DNA from 2 places in the Mycobacterium sp. NGS24 genome. Region 1 is predicted to be linked to the other one. Evidence: riboswitches for the same ligand, from Rfam matches in the RefSeq annotation. Region 1 holds a riboswitch; the other holds the start of a gene.

The links. A riboswitch is a leader RNA that binds a small molecule or an ion and turns the genes downstream of it on or off. The one in region 1 is predicted to bind cobalamin.
Region 2: linked by a shared signal. The riboswitch ahead of gjpA (outer membrane porin GjpA) and the one ahead of metE (5-methyltetrahydropteroyltriglutamate--homocysteine S-methyltransferase) in region 1 are both predicted to bind cobalamin.

Annotation. Positions count from the first base shown of each region.
Region 1 covers NZ_JCALDW010000018.1:3,473-10,834, forward strand. Annotated here, with positions in the region: gene AC5Y6Y_RS20025 (cobyric acid synthase) at 1-523, shown strand, start outside; gene AC5Y6Y_RS20030 (DUF3556 domain-containing protein) at 575-2,299, shown strand; gene metE (5-methyltetrahydropteroyltriglutamate--homocysteine S-methyltransferase) at 2,679-5,030, opposite strand; cobalamin riboswitch at 5,089-5,282, opposite strand; gene AC5Y6Y_RS20040 (NAD(P)-dependent oxidoreductase) at 5,348-5,989, opposite strand; gene AC5Y6Y_RS20045 (TetR/AcrR family transcriptional regulator) at 6,031-7,290, opposite strand.
Region 2 covers NZ_JCALDW010000001.1:260,158-267,519, reverse strand. Annotated here, with positions in the region: gene AC5Y6Y_RS01260 (class I SAM-dependent methyltransferase) at 1-309, shown strand, start outside; partial or broken gene AC5Y6Y_RS01255 (uS14 family ribosomal protein) at 496-682, opposite strand; gene rpmG (50S ribosomal protein L33) at 688-852, opposite strand; gene rpmB (50S ribosomal protein L28) at 852-1,088, opposite strand; gene mrf (ribosome hibernation factor-recruiting GTPase MRF) at 1,201-2,397, shown strand; cobalamin riboswitch at 2,526-2,708, shown strand; gene gjpA (outer membrane porin GjpA) at 2,852-4,078, shown strand; gene AC5Y6Y_RS01230 (ABC transporter ATP-binding protein) at 4,154-5,941, opposite strand; gene AC5Y6Y_RS01225 (ABC transporter ATP-binding protein) at 5,938-7,362, opposite strand, start outside.

The DNA of each region.
Region 1 (7,362 bases):
CGCGGTGCGGTTGCACGTCGCGGCGGGTAAGCCACTGCTGGGGATCTGCGGCGGGTTCCAGATGCTGGGCCGGGTGATCCGGGACCCGCATGGCGTCGAAGGGGCCGGACCTGCCGAGGTCCCCGGCCTTGGTCTGCTCGACGTGACGACGACGTTCGACGCCCAGAAGGTGCTGCGGCTGCCGCGCGGTGAGGGGCTGGGGGTGCCGGCGTCCGGGTACGAGATTCACCACGGCCGGGTCGAGGTCGGCGCCGCAGACCCGTTTCCCGGCGGTGCGCGCGCCGCTGCCGTGTTCGGCACCATGTGGCACGGTTCTCTGGAAGGTGACGCCCTGCGCGAGGTCTTCCTGCGTGAGACACTCGGGATCGCCCCGTCGGGCACCCGCTTCGGCACTGCCCGCGAGCGCCGCCTCGACCTGCTCGGCGATCTCGTCGACCAGCACCTCGACGTCGACGCACTACTCGAGTTGGCCCGGCGCGGGAGCCCGCCGGCGCTGCCCTTCCTCCCGCCGGGAGCGCCGTGAGGTCGGCCTTGAGGTCCCAAACTTCTAGAACACGTTCTAGTGTGTCAATTTATGGGATTCCTGAAGCCCCAACTGCCGGAAGTCGACTTCGCCGAGTGGAGCAAGGGCACGCGCGCTGAGAAGATCCGTCCGATGGCCCGGCACTGGGCCGAGGTGGGTTTCGGCACGCCGGTGGTGCTGCACCTGTTCTACGTCGGCAAGATCCTGCTGTACATCCTCATCGGGTGGCTGATCGTGTTGAGCACCAAGGGAATCGACGGGTTCACCAATGTCCGGTCGTGGTACGCCGAGCCCATCGTGTTCGAGAAGGTCGTGCTCTACACCATGTTGTTCGAGGTGGTCGGGCTGGGCTGCGGCTTCGGGCCGCTGAACAACCGGTTCTTCCCGCCGCTGGGTTCGATCCTGTACTGGCTACGGTTCGGCACCATCCGGCTGCCACCGTGGCCGGATCGGGTGCCGCTGACCTTTGGCACCAAACGCAAGCCGGTCGACGTGGCGCTGTATGCGCTGCTGCTGATCTTGCTGTTCACCGCGTTGTTCACCGACGGCAGCGGTCCGATACCGGAGGTGGGCAGCAAGGTCGGGCTGCTGCCGATGTGGCAGATCGTGGCGATCCTGTTGGTGCTGGGCGCATGTGGGCTGCGCGACAAAGTCATTTTCCTGGCCGCGCGCGGCGAGGTCTACGGATCGCTGACGGTGACCTTCTTGTTCGGCGGTATCGACATGATCGTCGCCGCCAAGCTGGTGTTCCTGGTGATCTGGATGGGGGCGGCCACCTCAAAGCTCAACAAGCACTTCCCGTTCGTCATCTCGACGATGATGTCCAACAACCCGCTGATGCGGACCCGTTGGCTCAAGCGGCGCTTCTTCGAAAAGTTTCCCGACGACCTGCGCTCCGGCCGGCTGTCCCGGATCATCGCCCACATCAGCACATTCATCGAGATGTGTGTGCCGCCGGTGCTGTTCTTCGCCGGCGGCGGGTGGCCGTTGACGGTGGCCGCCACCGTCATGGTGCTCTTCCACCTGGGGATCTTGTCCGCAATCCCGATGGGGGTGCCGCTCGAATGGAACGTTTTCATGATCTTCGGGGTGCTGACGCTGTTCGTCGGCCATCCCAAGCTCGGGCTGGGCGACCTCAGACACCCTGTGCCGGTTGCCATTCTGTTCGCGTTGTTGGTGGGCATTGTCATCGCGGGCAACCTGGTGCCGCGCAAGATCTCCTTCCTGCCCGGCATGCGGTACTACGCCGGGAACTGGGACACCACCCTGTGGTGCATGAAACCCTCTGCGAGCGAGAAGATCTCGCGGGGCATTGTCGCCATCGCCAGCATGCCGCAGGCACAGCTGGAGCGGTATTACGGCAGTCCGGAGGCGGCGCAGATACCGATCTACATGGGCTATGCGTTTCGTGGGTTCAACACGCACGGCCGAGGGCTGTTCACGCTGGCGCACCGGGCGATGGCTGGCCAGAACGAGGACGACTACGTGATCACCGACGGGGAGCGGATCTGCAGCACCGCGATCGGCTGGAATTTCGGCGACGGCCACCTGCACAACGAACAGTTGATCCAGGCCATGCAGCGGCGGTGCCAATTCGAACCCGGCGAGGTGCGGGTGGTGCTGCTCGACGCGCAGCCCATCCACCGGCAAACCCAGCGCTATCGGCTGTACGACGCCGCCACAGGGGAATTCGAGCACGGCTACCTGCGGGTGGCCGACATGGTGACCCGGCAGCCCTGGGCCGACGACGTGCCGGTCCAGGTGCTGTCGGAGTGACTCTCCTCGCGTCGAGTGTCACGCTGGCGTGGCGGTGGACGCCGAACGTCACGCTGGCGTGACGCTCGGCGAGCGTGGCAGCGTGGCGAGTCTCTCCTCGCGTCCAGTGTCACGCTGGCGTGGCGGTGGACGCCGAACGTCACGCTGGCGTGACGCTCGGCGAGCGTGGCAGCGTGGCAGAGTCTCTCCTTGCGTCCAGTGTCACGCTGGCGTGGCGGTGGACGCCGAACGTCACGCTGGCGTGACGCTCGGCGAGCGTGGCAGCGTGGCAGCGTGGCAGCGTGGCAGCGTGGCGAGTCTCTCCTCGCGTCCAGTGTCACGCTGGGGTGGCGGTGGACGCCGAACGTCACGCTGGCGTGACGCTCGGCGAGCGTGGGCGCTACAGACCCGCGCGCACCTCCTGCGCCGCGGCCACCATGTGCTCCAGCGACGCGGTCACCTCATCGGTCCGGCGGGTCTTGAGGCCGCAGTCGGGGTTTACCCAAAGACGCTGTGAGGGAACAGCTTTCAGTGCTTCCCGCAACGACTTGGCCATCTCCTGCGTACTCGGCACCCGTGGTGAGTGGATGTCGTAGACGCCGGGCCCGACACTGTTGGAGAAACCGATCGCGTTGAGGTCGTCGAGGACCTCCATGTGCGACCGCGCCGCCTCGATGGAGGTGACGTCGGCATCCAGGTCGGCGATGGCGCCGATCACCTCGCCGAACTCCGAATAGCACAGATGGGTGTGGATCTGGGTGGAGTCGTCCACCCCGGAGGTGGCCAGCCGGAACGCCGCCACCGCCCACTGCAGGTACCCGTCCTGCTCGGCGCGTCGCAGCGGCAGCAATTCCCGCAACGCCGGCTCGTCGACCTGGATCACCGCGATCCCGGCCGACTGCAGATCCACCGTCTCGTCCCGGATCGCCAGGGCGACCTGGTTGGCGGTGTCGGCCAGCGGCTGATCGTCGCGGACGAACGACCACGCCAGGATGGTCACCGGACCGGTCAGCATGCCCTTCACCGGCTGTTCGGTCAGCGACTGCGCATAGGTGATCCACTCGACCGTCATCGGGTGCGGCCGGGACACATCGCCGAACAGGATAGGCGGGCGGACACAGCGGCTGCCGTAGGACTGCACCCAGCCGTTGTCGGTGGCGAAGAAGCCGTCGAGCTGTTCGGCGAAGTACTGCACCATGTCGTTGCGTTCCGGCTCGCCGTGCACCAACACGTCCAGCCCGAGTTGCTCCTGCAGTTTGATGACGTCGGCGATCTCGGCTTTCATCCGACGCTCGTACTCCGTCTGGTCGATCTCGCCGGATCGCAGCGCGGCCCGTGCGACGCGGATCGCCGAGGTCTGCGGGTAAGAACCGATCGTCGTGGTGGGCAACACAGGCAGCTGCAGCCGCGCCTCCTGACTAGCCCGCCGCTCAGCCGGGTCACCGCGATGCGTGCCGGACGCCACGATGTCATTGATGCGGGCGCGGACGCGATCGTTGTGCAAGCGCGGGTCCTGGGTGCGCGAGGCCGCCGCCGCATTGGACGCGGCGATCTCGTCGGCGACCGCGTCGCGCCCGTCGCGCAGGGCACGCGCCAGGATGACGACTTCGTGCACCTTCTCGGCGCCGAACGCCAGCCAGCTGCGCAGTGCATCGTCCAATTCGGTTTCCGGTTCCAGCGAATACGGGACGTGCAAGGTTGAGCACGACGTCGACACCGCCAGGTGGGCCGCCGAACTCCGCAGCGCCGTCAGCTTTTCCAGCGCCGCCTCCAGGTCGGTGCGCCAGATGTTGCGGCCGTCCACCACGCCGGCCACCAGCGTCTTGTCGGCCAGTTCTGGAACGGCCGCGATCCCCGTGTCAGCGCCGTAGACCAGGTCGACACCGATGGCCTCGACGGGTGTGCGGGCCAGCCCTGCCAGCGACGCGCCCGGGTTGCCGAAGTAGGTGGCGACGTAGATCGACGGCCGGTGGGCCACTCCACCCAGAGCGTTGTAGACCGCCTCCGCGAGTGCCGGAGCGTCGGGGGAGATGTCAGTGACCAGGGCGGGCTCGTCGAACTGAACCCATTGGGCGCCGCTGTCGGCGATCAGCGCCAGCAGTTCGGTGTAGATCGGCACCAGTTCCTGCAATCGTTCGATCGGAGCCGTAGCGCCGTCTACGGCCTTGCTGAGCAGCAGGAATGTGACGGGACCGATGATGACGGGACGCGCGGGGACGCCCAGCTCGTGGGCTTCCTTCAGCTCGGCGAGCACCTTGTCGGGGTGCAGCGCGAACCGGGTGGACGGCCCGATCTCGGGGACGAGGTAGTGGTAGTTGGTGTCGAACCACTTGGTCATCTCCAGCGGCGAGATGTCGTCGTTGCCGCGCGCCGCCGCGAAGTAGCGGTCCAACTCGTCGGAGACCCCACTGACGCGGGCCGGCAGCGCGCCGAGCAAGACCGCGGTGTCGAGCATCTGGTCGTAGTAGGAGAACGTGTTCACCGGCACCGAGTCCAGGCCGGCGGCGGCCAGCTGAGTCCAGGTGTCGCGGCGCAGCGACGCGGCGACCGACTCCAGGTCGGATCGGCTGGTGCGGCCGGCCCAGTAGCCCTCGGTTGCGCGCTTGAGTTCGCGGCGCGGGCCGATGCGGGGGGAGCCGGTAATGGTGGCGGTGAATTTCGGAGAAGTTGGTGCGGTCACGAGCTGGTCCTTCGGATTCGACGGTGTGGACACCGCCCGCGGACGCGCAACCGATCGCGTTACGGCATGCATCAACCGCAACGGCCCCGGCCAAACGCCCATTCCACGAGGCGATGTGCCGCCGAACGCGGCGCGTCCGGCACAGCTGGCAGGTCTTCGGACTCACAGGCGCGCACCGGGTGGTGCTCCTACTGGCCGTCGCTTCCCAGTCCGTTCTCGGGACCAGTGCTTGTCAAAGACGGCGGTCGTTCCTGCATACCGCTGCGGGACAGTTCCGGATTCTCACCGGATTCCCTCTCGCGAGCCATCAAGGCCTCGCTCGATGCCGGCGCCACAGGTGCGACGACGGCAGACCAGCTGCGTCGCCAAGGCTACTCCGTGCGCGATCTTCAGGTCGCCAGCGCTTCGGCGATCGGGACGTCGCCGTTGTTGAACTCGACGGTCCGGCCGATTGTCGAGTCGTCGGCGAGGACGGCGGCGGCGACGGCTGCCACGTCGGCCCGCGCTACCGATCCTTTGGCTTCGCCTATCGCGATGCGCCCGGTTCCCGGGTCTACGGTGAGCCGGCCCGGTCCCAGCACGGTCCAGTCCAGGTCGGTGGCGCGCAGGTGTTCGTCCGCGGCCGCTTTGGCCTCGGCGTAGGCGAAGAACGAGTCATCCTCAGGCACACCGTGGTTCGCCCCGGCGCCGAAGTAGGACACCATGACGAACCGGCTGACGCCGGCCTGCGCTGCCGCGTCGATCACCCGGATCGCGGCATCGCGGTCCACGGCATAGGTGCGCGCCGCGTCGCCGCCACCGGCCCCGGCGGCGAAGACGACGGCGTCGTGTCCCGCCAGCAGGCCGGCAATGTCGTCGGTGCCGAGCTCCTCGATGTCGGCCGTGGTCGCTTCGGCACCGGTGTCCGCAACGTCGCTGGTGTGGCCGGGATTGCGGACGATCGAGGTCACCTGGTCGCCACGCTCGGTCAGGATTCGGGCCAGCTGCAATGCGACCTTGCCGTGGCCGCCGATGATGATGATGTTCGCCATGACGTCGACGTTACGCGTGGCACCCGAAACGGATGACTGGTCTACTTGCCGCGCACCGCGACGCCGCGCAACACGGTGTCCCGCGCCAGGATGAGCGACGTGCGGGTGCCCACCTCGCGCAGGATGTTCTCCGGTATCCACTGCATGCCGATGACGCAGCGCGCCAACATGGTGGCCGACGGCGCCTCGAGGCCGATCTCTGCAGACCGGATGCCTTCGGAGAGCAGCGATTTCATCTGACGCAACCGGGTCGTGTAGGACCAACCCGGGTTGACCGCGTCGCGGGGCGGAGACTGACGCATCCACGCGAGTTGAATCCTGAACTCATCGGAGAACTGGTCCAGAGCGTTGACATTGACCCAGCTCAGCGCGTCCAGCTTTTCGATGGTCGTCGCCTCCGCACGCAACACGGCGACCCATCCGGCTTCGACCTTCTGGCCGAACGAGCGCATGATCGACGCCAGCAGTTCGTCTTTGGAACCGATCACCCGGTAGACGGTGCCGGTACCCAATCCGGCTGCCGATGCGATGTCGCGGATGGTGGTGACTTCGTACCCCTTGCGGCCGAACTCCGTTCGGGCCACCGCACGTAAGTGAGCCGCTTTATCGCTCGGGTCGGCTTCGCTGTCGTCGGCCCATGTGTCGATGACGTCGGTGGCCGCGCTGAAAGCCTTCGACCGATCCAGCACCCGATCCGCAGGTGGTCGGGATGCCAAGCCCTGCAGGATGATTCGACACAGCAATGCCGCCACCTGGTCGGCTGAGGAATTGTGCCGCATCACGTCCAGACCGACCTGCAGCATGGTCTGACAAATCCGATCGGCCAGGATCGGCAGATCGGCGTCGGTGATGTAGCCACTGGATCGAGCGGCGCGCAGCGTCTGCAGCATCGCCTCCTGCACTGCGGTGGGCTGCTGGCGGGTCAGCTTCATCAATTCGGGGTCCGCGCTGGGGCCCTCGTAGAACGACATCTGCAGCGCAGCCCGGTGTCGCACCGCGCAGTTGGCGATCGCGCGGCCCAACTCGACGATCTTTTCGGCGGGCGGACGCGGATCCGGCTCGTTCAACTTGGCCTGAGCGCTCTGCCCGATGCGGTCCAAATCGGCCTGGTAGCGACGAATCAGCTCGACCAGAATCGCCTCTTTGGACTCGAAATGGTGGTAGAGGCTACCCGGGAGAATGCCTGCCGCATCGGCGATCTCCTGCAGCGAGGTACGCAGACCCGAGGAAGCGATCAGCGAAGCAGCGGTCTCGAGGATCTCGGTCCGCCGGGTCCCGCTTTCGATTGCGCTGTCGGTCATGGTCGGCGGCGCGCCAGCCTGCCGGACGACGCGGATCGCAGAGCGAACACCATGCGAATCGCGTCCTCCCGC
Region 2 (7,362 bases), on a different contig from region 1:
CAAGCGCCGGTTGTCGTAGAGGTGATGGCGCTCGACCAGCCCATGGCCATACCGGAAATGACGATAGCGCAGCAGCGAATTGGCAGCCGCGACAACGAGGTTCGCATATCCGGCCAGCCGGCCGGCGCCGATGTAGAACTCTGGACCATGCACTACGTGGTGCGCGAGGATCAGCAGGTGATTCGGGAATTCACCACGAACTACACCTGGCGCACCGTGGGTCTCGCAGAGCTTGCCCACGAGGCCGCAGAACACGACATGACTTTCCAAGAACTCCACCCGCTGATCGGCCTGATGCAGCCGCGGTGACCGAGAGTCACCTGAGCCCAGATCCGTTGCTGTGCCGATCAGTTGTGCCGGACGGCCCGACCGGCCCATCGCCGATACCGGTCGAGTTGCGCAGGAAGCGGCGCATTCTCAACCCCGGCCGTCCTGGTGTCGAGCAGCGCAGACCTGACATAGTTTTCCTGGCGCGTTTGATATCCGGATGCGGGCTCACGCCGGCCCGCCGCGGCGTCCGGGTTTCACCAACTGCCCGTTCGCGGGTAGTTGGCCTGTGTGCGCCAATTGGCGCAGCCGGACTCTGGACAAGCCGAACTTGCGCAGATGCCCGCGGGGGACGGCCGACGGCGTCGCGGTTTCGGACCCGTACGGCACTGGCGTCTCGGGGCTGACGGCCCAAATCGGTCAGCGGTCCTCTCGAAAGTCGACGTGGCGCCGGACCACGGGGTCGTACTTGCGCAGGACCAGCCGGTCCGGGTCGTTGCGGCGGTTCTTGCGGGTGATGTATGTGTAACCCGTACCGGCCGTGGAACGCAGTTTGACGATCAGCCGAATCTCGTTGCGCGCCATCAGATTCGCTGCCCTTCGCGGCGTAACCGGAACACCACGGCCTCGATACCGTCGCGGTCGATGATCTTGATGCCCTTGGCGCTGACTCGCAACCGAACTCGGCGGCCTTCCGAGGGCAGGTAGTACGTCTTGCTCTGGATGTTCGGCGACCAGCGCCGACTCGTCCTGCGATGTGAATGCGAGACCGCGTTACCGAATCCGGGTTCCCGTCCTGTGACCTGACACCGAGCAGACACCCCACAACCTCCTGACAGTCCAGCTTATTGAAAATCGTTTTCGACAAGCCCCTCCTCGAGACGGTACCCTGGGGACGGTCTAAATGAAAATGATTGTCGATAAGAGGTGCTGATGCGGAAACCTGTTGTCTTGGTCGCCGGCCAGCAGAACACCGATCCGGTCGTCGGCACCTTGCTGCGCACCTGTGGAACGCTCGTGGTCGAGCATCGTTTCGACGGATACACGGTGCGCCGCACGACGGTCAATCTGCAACACGGCGTGTTGACGACCGCAGAGATCGGCATCGAGCTCGCACACGGATGTGTTTCCTGCACCATCCGCAACGACCTTCTCGTGCTGCTGCGTCAGCTGAGCCGCCGCGATGATGTGGACCGTATCGTGGTCCACCTCGCACCCTGGCTGGAACCGGAACCGATCTGCTGGGCGATCAACAATGTCCGGATCAGGGTGGCGCCCGGCTACATCGACGGCCCTGCGGCCCTTGATGTTCGGATCGCAGCGGTCGTGACGTGCGTCGACTCGTCGCGGTGGCTGCGCCAGGTTCTGGGTGAGGGCGAATTAGACGACGGACGTACCGAGGCGCAGGTGCTGGTCGGACAGGCAGAATTCGCGGATGTCATCGTTCTCAGCGATGTGGAGCCAATCCTGGCCACGGTGCTGCGACGCTTGGCCCCCCGCGCACGGATCAGCTACGGAGCGAACAGAATTGAGCAGGTGCTCGCCGGCCTTGACAGTCGTGCGCGCCGGGGGCGAGACGATGATCCGCACGGCCCGTTGCTATCCGGGCAACCTCCCCTCGAGCCCACCGGCACCGTCCAACTTGTCGAGTTCAGCGCCCAGCGTCCGTTTCACCCCCAGCGTCTGTACGACCGCATGGAGCTGTTGCTGGAGGGAGTGATCCGAACTCGAGGTCGCTTGTGGCTAGCCGGTCAGGACCAGCAGGCGATGTGGCTGGAATCGGCGGGAGGTGGATGGCGGGTCGGTTCAGCAGGCAAGTGGCTCACTGCCATGACCGACGCGGAGTTGGCCGGCGTCGACGACGAACGCCGTGCCCTCGCCCAGTTGAGGTGGGACCCCCTGCACGGCGACCGGCACACGGCAATGACGATCCTGGTCTACAGCGCGGACTCCGGCGAAATCCTCGATGGTCTCGGCCGTGCTCTGCTCACCGACGACGAGCTCTGCTCCCCCGCTGCCTGGGACCGCTATCCAGATCCGTTCGGCGATTGGAGCGAAGACCTCACCGAAACCGCCGATTCTTTCGACGATATGGCCGCCATTCAGAACGCCGACCATCGAGCGAACTAGTTGCAACGAGGGCAATTAGGGGTGGCGCGGTAATCGCGACGGACGGACTCACACCGTGCCGCTGCGATGCCATCGCTCCGACGAGGTCACCGCCGTGGCAGCCGGGGCGGGCCTGCCTGTTCCATTGGGGGTCCCCGGCGTGTAACAATGTCGCCCGTACGGCGATGACGACGCAGGAAGCCGGTGCGAATCCGGCGCGGTGCCGCCACTGTCATCGGGGAGCGACCCTCACATGCCACGGCCATTTGGCTGGAAGGCGAGGCGAGCGGCGATCCGAGAGCCAGGAGACTCGTGTCATCGCATCCTGCTAACCCGGGGCGGAGCACCCCGGAGAAAGCCGCCACCTCAGATGCTGCGCGTCCTTTGCCACCTCCTGTGCGGTTGGCCGTACGACGCCTGTGCAAATTTCCGACCGGCGGTCACCGTACTGGCGAACGAATAAGGGAGAGCAAGCATGTCGTTTGTGACCGCAAGCGCGGATCTGATGCAGAGCGCAGCACAAGATCTGTCGGGTATCCGCCGAGCGCTCGCCGATGCCGCCGCGACGGTTTCGGGACCCACCACGGGAATCGCGGCCGCAGCCGAGGACGAGATCTCCATCGCGATCTCGTCGTTGTTCGAGAACTTCGGCCGGCAGTTCCAGTCGGTCAACTCACACGCGCTGGCGTTTCATACCGAGTTCGTCAGCTCGATGAATTCCAGCGTCGGGGCCTACACAAGTGCCGAGGTCGCCAACGCGCAGCAGAACCTGCTCGGCGCACTGGGCTCATCCCATGCACCCGCCGCCGCGACTGCCGTCGACCCGATCACCCGGTGGGAGCAGGTCGTCGCGACGACGGCGCAGAACGCCGAGACGGTGTTCGGAGCCTCGCGGGTCGGCCTGAACACGTTCACCGGTGGCATCAACCACCTCGTCACCAACCCCGCGGGCTTCTTTGCCAAGCTGCAGGCCGCTGCACAGGCGATACCCCTGGTCGGTGCCCCAAGAGACCTCGCACTCGCGGTCACCCAGCACACGCTTGGCGGTATCACCCAGACGATCTCCGACCCGGTGACGTACGTGCCCAACGCGCACAACGAAATCTATACCGGGCTGATCGAGAGTTTCCTCCCCGACGGGCCGGTGGGAGTAGTGCTCACTGAAGTCCTGAACTTCGCAGCTTCACCCTTGAGCGGCCTGCTCATGGGTGCCGTGGGTCCATTCGCAAGCCCCGGCGTCGCGCTGCTCAACAGCGCCGGCGGCGTCCTCGCCGATATCACCGGCGGCAATGTGACGGGGGCGCTCACCGGCCTGTTGAACACACCGGCCAACGTCGTTGACGGTTTCTTCAACGGGGCCACGTTGAACCTGGATCCCCTTGCGCCGCTGGTCAACCAGTTCATCAGCGGTCCCACCGGGGGCACCGAACAAGTCACCGGCTTGAGCCTTGGTTTCGGTGGCCTCTTCAGTCCGGGGCAGGTTGTGTACGGTGCCGCCGGACCGATCTATAACGGCGTCGGCGGTTCGCTGTTGAACTCGATCGGAGTCGAGCTCACTTTCACTGAAGACGAGTTCCAAGGCATCCTGCCGATTCCCGCGCTCCCGGTCGGTCCGATCGCGGCGACGGCGAATCTGTTCAGCATCGTCGGACAGATATTCGGCGGCGGCTTGGAGCCGCCCCCCCTGCCAGTCGAGATGTAGGCAAACTCTCGGCGAACACCTGCCTCAGCGGTAGAAATGGTGCCCACACGGCGCGGCATCTTCCGCTGGGGCAGGCTATGCCGACCCGGACGCAGCAGGGGTCGGCTGATCGCGCCGAAGTTGCCAGCCTCGGGCACGCAACCGCTCTTCCCAGAACCTGGTATAGGTCCCCTGGTTTGCGACCAGCTGCTCGTGACGTCCGCGTGCGCTGATCCGACCGTCATCGAGGACAAGAATCTGGTCGGCGTCTATCACCGTCGGAAGTCGATGTGCGACAACGATAACCGTGCGCTCGTGAGCTAGTTCGCGGATGGCTGCGGCCACGGCGGCCTCGTTGACGGCATCGAGCGCGGCCGTAGCTTCGTCCAGGAGCACGACCGGCGCATTCTTGAGCAACGCGCGGGCAATCGCGACACGCTGCCTTTCCCCGCCCGAGAGCGCCGACCCCCCTTCGCCAACACGTGTGTTCCACCCGTTGGGCAGCCGGTTGATGACTTCGTCGAGCCGGGCGATGCCGGCAACGTGGGACAGCTCGGCTTCTGTGGCATCAGGATCGGCCATCCGCAGGTTGTCAGCGATGGTGCCGTCGAAAAGGTAAGCGTCGTCGAATACTTGCGCGGTCAGGTGTGCGACTGCGCTGGTGCCGAGGTCGCGTACGTCGTAGCCGCCGATGCGGATGCTGCCGTCGTCGACGTCGAAGAAGCGGGCAATCAGTCTGAGCAACGTCGTCTTCCCGGCGCCGGACGGGCCGACGATCGCGGTAAGACTGCCGCTCGGGATGGTGGCGTCGACGCCGCTGATGACCTCGTGGCTCGAATCGCGGTGGTGGTACCCGAATCGCACACCACGCAATTCGATGTCCGCACCGGCGGGCGTCGCCGCTCGGTCGGGCTCCGGCAGCGGTGGCACGGCCAGCAACTCGCGCACTCGAACGATCGCGTCGGCGTTGACTTGTACGTGACCGGCCAGGTCGCCGAGCTGAGAGATCGGATCGATCATGCGCAACGTGATGATGAACAGCCCGATCAGCGTCGGCACCGCAAGATCGCCGCGCAAGGTCAGGGCGACCGTCAACCCGATGATCGTGGTAACGACGAGTTGCATCGTCCCGAAGCATCCAATCAGTCCCCACGCACCGCGGATAGTCAACCGCGACTGCGAGTGTTGTTGCTGGACAAGGGATTCCTCGAGCGCGCCCAGCGATCGACGGTCCAGCACCCCATACGCTCGCAAAGTCGGCTGCTGGCGGGCGAACTCCACGATGCGGGACGCGGTCGCTGCCACGTCGTGTTCGTACTGGGCGTCGTTGCGGTGCACGATGCCCATATACATCTTCAGCGACAGCGCGCACAGCACGGCACCTACGGTCAGAGCGATGCCAATGCGCCAGTCGCTCAGATAGCTGCCGATGATCAGCGTGGCCGGTGCGGTCACTCCGACGATGATGTGCCGCAGCATATGCGCCGGGAAGTCCGCGACGTCGGTCGCATCCTTGCTGACCAGACGCCCGACCGGACCGGTGCGGTCCGCACCGAACCAGCCGATCGGCAAGGTGGCCAGGTGATTTCCGATTCGGGTATGGAAACTGGTCAGCACGTCAGTGCCGACCAGGAAACCCAGTGATGTGCTCCACGCGAGCAACGCGTGGTGGGCTCCGACCGTTACCGCGATCGCCGCGATCCATGACCACAGCTGGGCCCATGCGACTGGCCGTTCGAACAGTGTGCCGAGCAGCGGTACGACCAACAAGAAACCGATGCCCTGGAGAACTCCCTGTGCACCTTGCAGTACCAGCATGGTGCGCAGGTGGCGGCGCCCGCGGGCATCGAGCAGCTCGAGCAGATGACGAATGATGGTGATCAACGGTCGACCTTCAGTTGTTGGGCGACAACGTGTTCGGCTTCTCTTTCGTACTTCCACAACCGTGCGTAAATGCCGTCGTTGTCCAGCAGGTCGCGATGCGCACCCTGTTCGGCGATCCGGCCGCCGTCCAGCACGACGATGGCGTCGGCACTTTGAATCGTGCTGAGCCGGTGCGCGATCACCAACACCGTGCGGCCGCGGGTGACCTCGGTGAGCGCGTCTTGGATGCGTGCTTCGCTTTCGGGGTCGGCGCTCGCGGTCGCCTCATCCAGCACCAGAATCGGGCGGTCCGCCAGGATCGCGCGGGCAATGCAGACCCGCTGGCGTTCACCCGCTGAAAAGGCCGCGTCCTGTCCGATCATCGAATCGAACCCCCGTGGCAGTCGCTCGATTCTCCCCAAGATCTGAGCTTTACGCGCGGCCTCCCGCACCGTCGCGTCGTCGGCGTCTGGACAGCCGAGGCGGATGTTGTCGCGGACACTCATCGCCAACAGGTGTGCGTCCTGGAACACAAAGGCGACTTGCCGGTAAAGCTCTGCCGGGTCGATGCGACGCAGGTCGACTCCGTAGAGTTCGACCGAGCCCTCGCCCGGATCGTTGAACCGGGGAAGCAGCTTGGCCAGGGTGGATTTCCCGGAACCGGACGGTCCGACCAGCGCGGTGAGGGTGCCGCGGGCCAGGCTCAAATCGATCCCGTCGAGGGCGACAGTGTCTCCGTATGAGACACGCACGCCCCGCATCTGCACCACCGGGCCGGGCGCCTCGGCGTCGATTTCAGCCGGGTAGTCGGGGGTGGGAAGGTCCGGGGTAGCCAGCAAGTCGCGGATCTCCCCGTACACCTTCAGCGCGGAGACCAAGGGCTGCACCGACATCAACAGCGACATCCAACCGGACGTGATGACGGTGCCGAATACCAGGAAGGCGATGAAGTTCTGCAACGAGAGATCGCCGTTGGCCGTGAGGATTCCGCCCGCCGCCGCGACGCCCAGCAGGATGCTGGGCGGCGAGAGCAGGATTTCGGCAATCACACTCGCGGCGCTGGTAGCTTTCGCCCAGTCGAGGAAGAAACGCGCGAATCCTCGACATACGTCCTGGAAGTGCCGGCTCGCTGTTCCGGGCGTGCCAAACGATTTCACGACGCCGATGCCGTTGACGAATTCCACCGCTGCGCCGTTCAGACGTGCCAACCATTGCAAGAACTCTGGATACTTGGTTTCGGCGCTGGCCATCGCGCGTTGGTATGCGGCCAGCCCGGCGAACACCGGAAGCAATGTCACCAAGGCCATGCGCCAGTCCAGGTAGAACAGATAGATCAATGCCACCAGCGGTGGCACCACGGCCGCACTCAGCTCGACAATCGAATGCGCAACAAGGCGGTGCAGCGCAGCCACATCATCTTCGACCGCTTTCTTCACCACGCC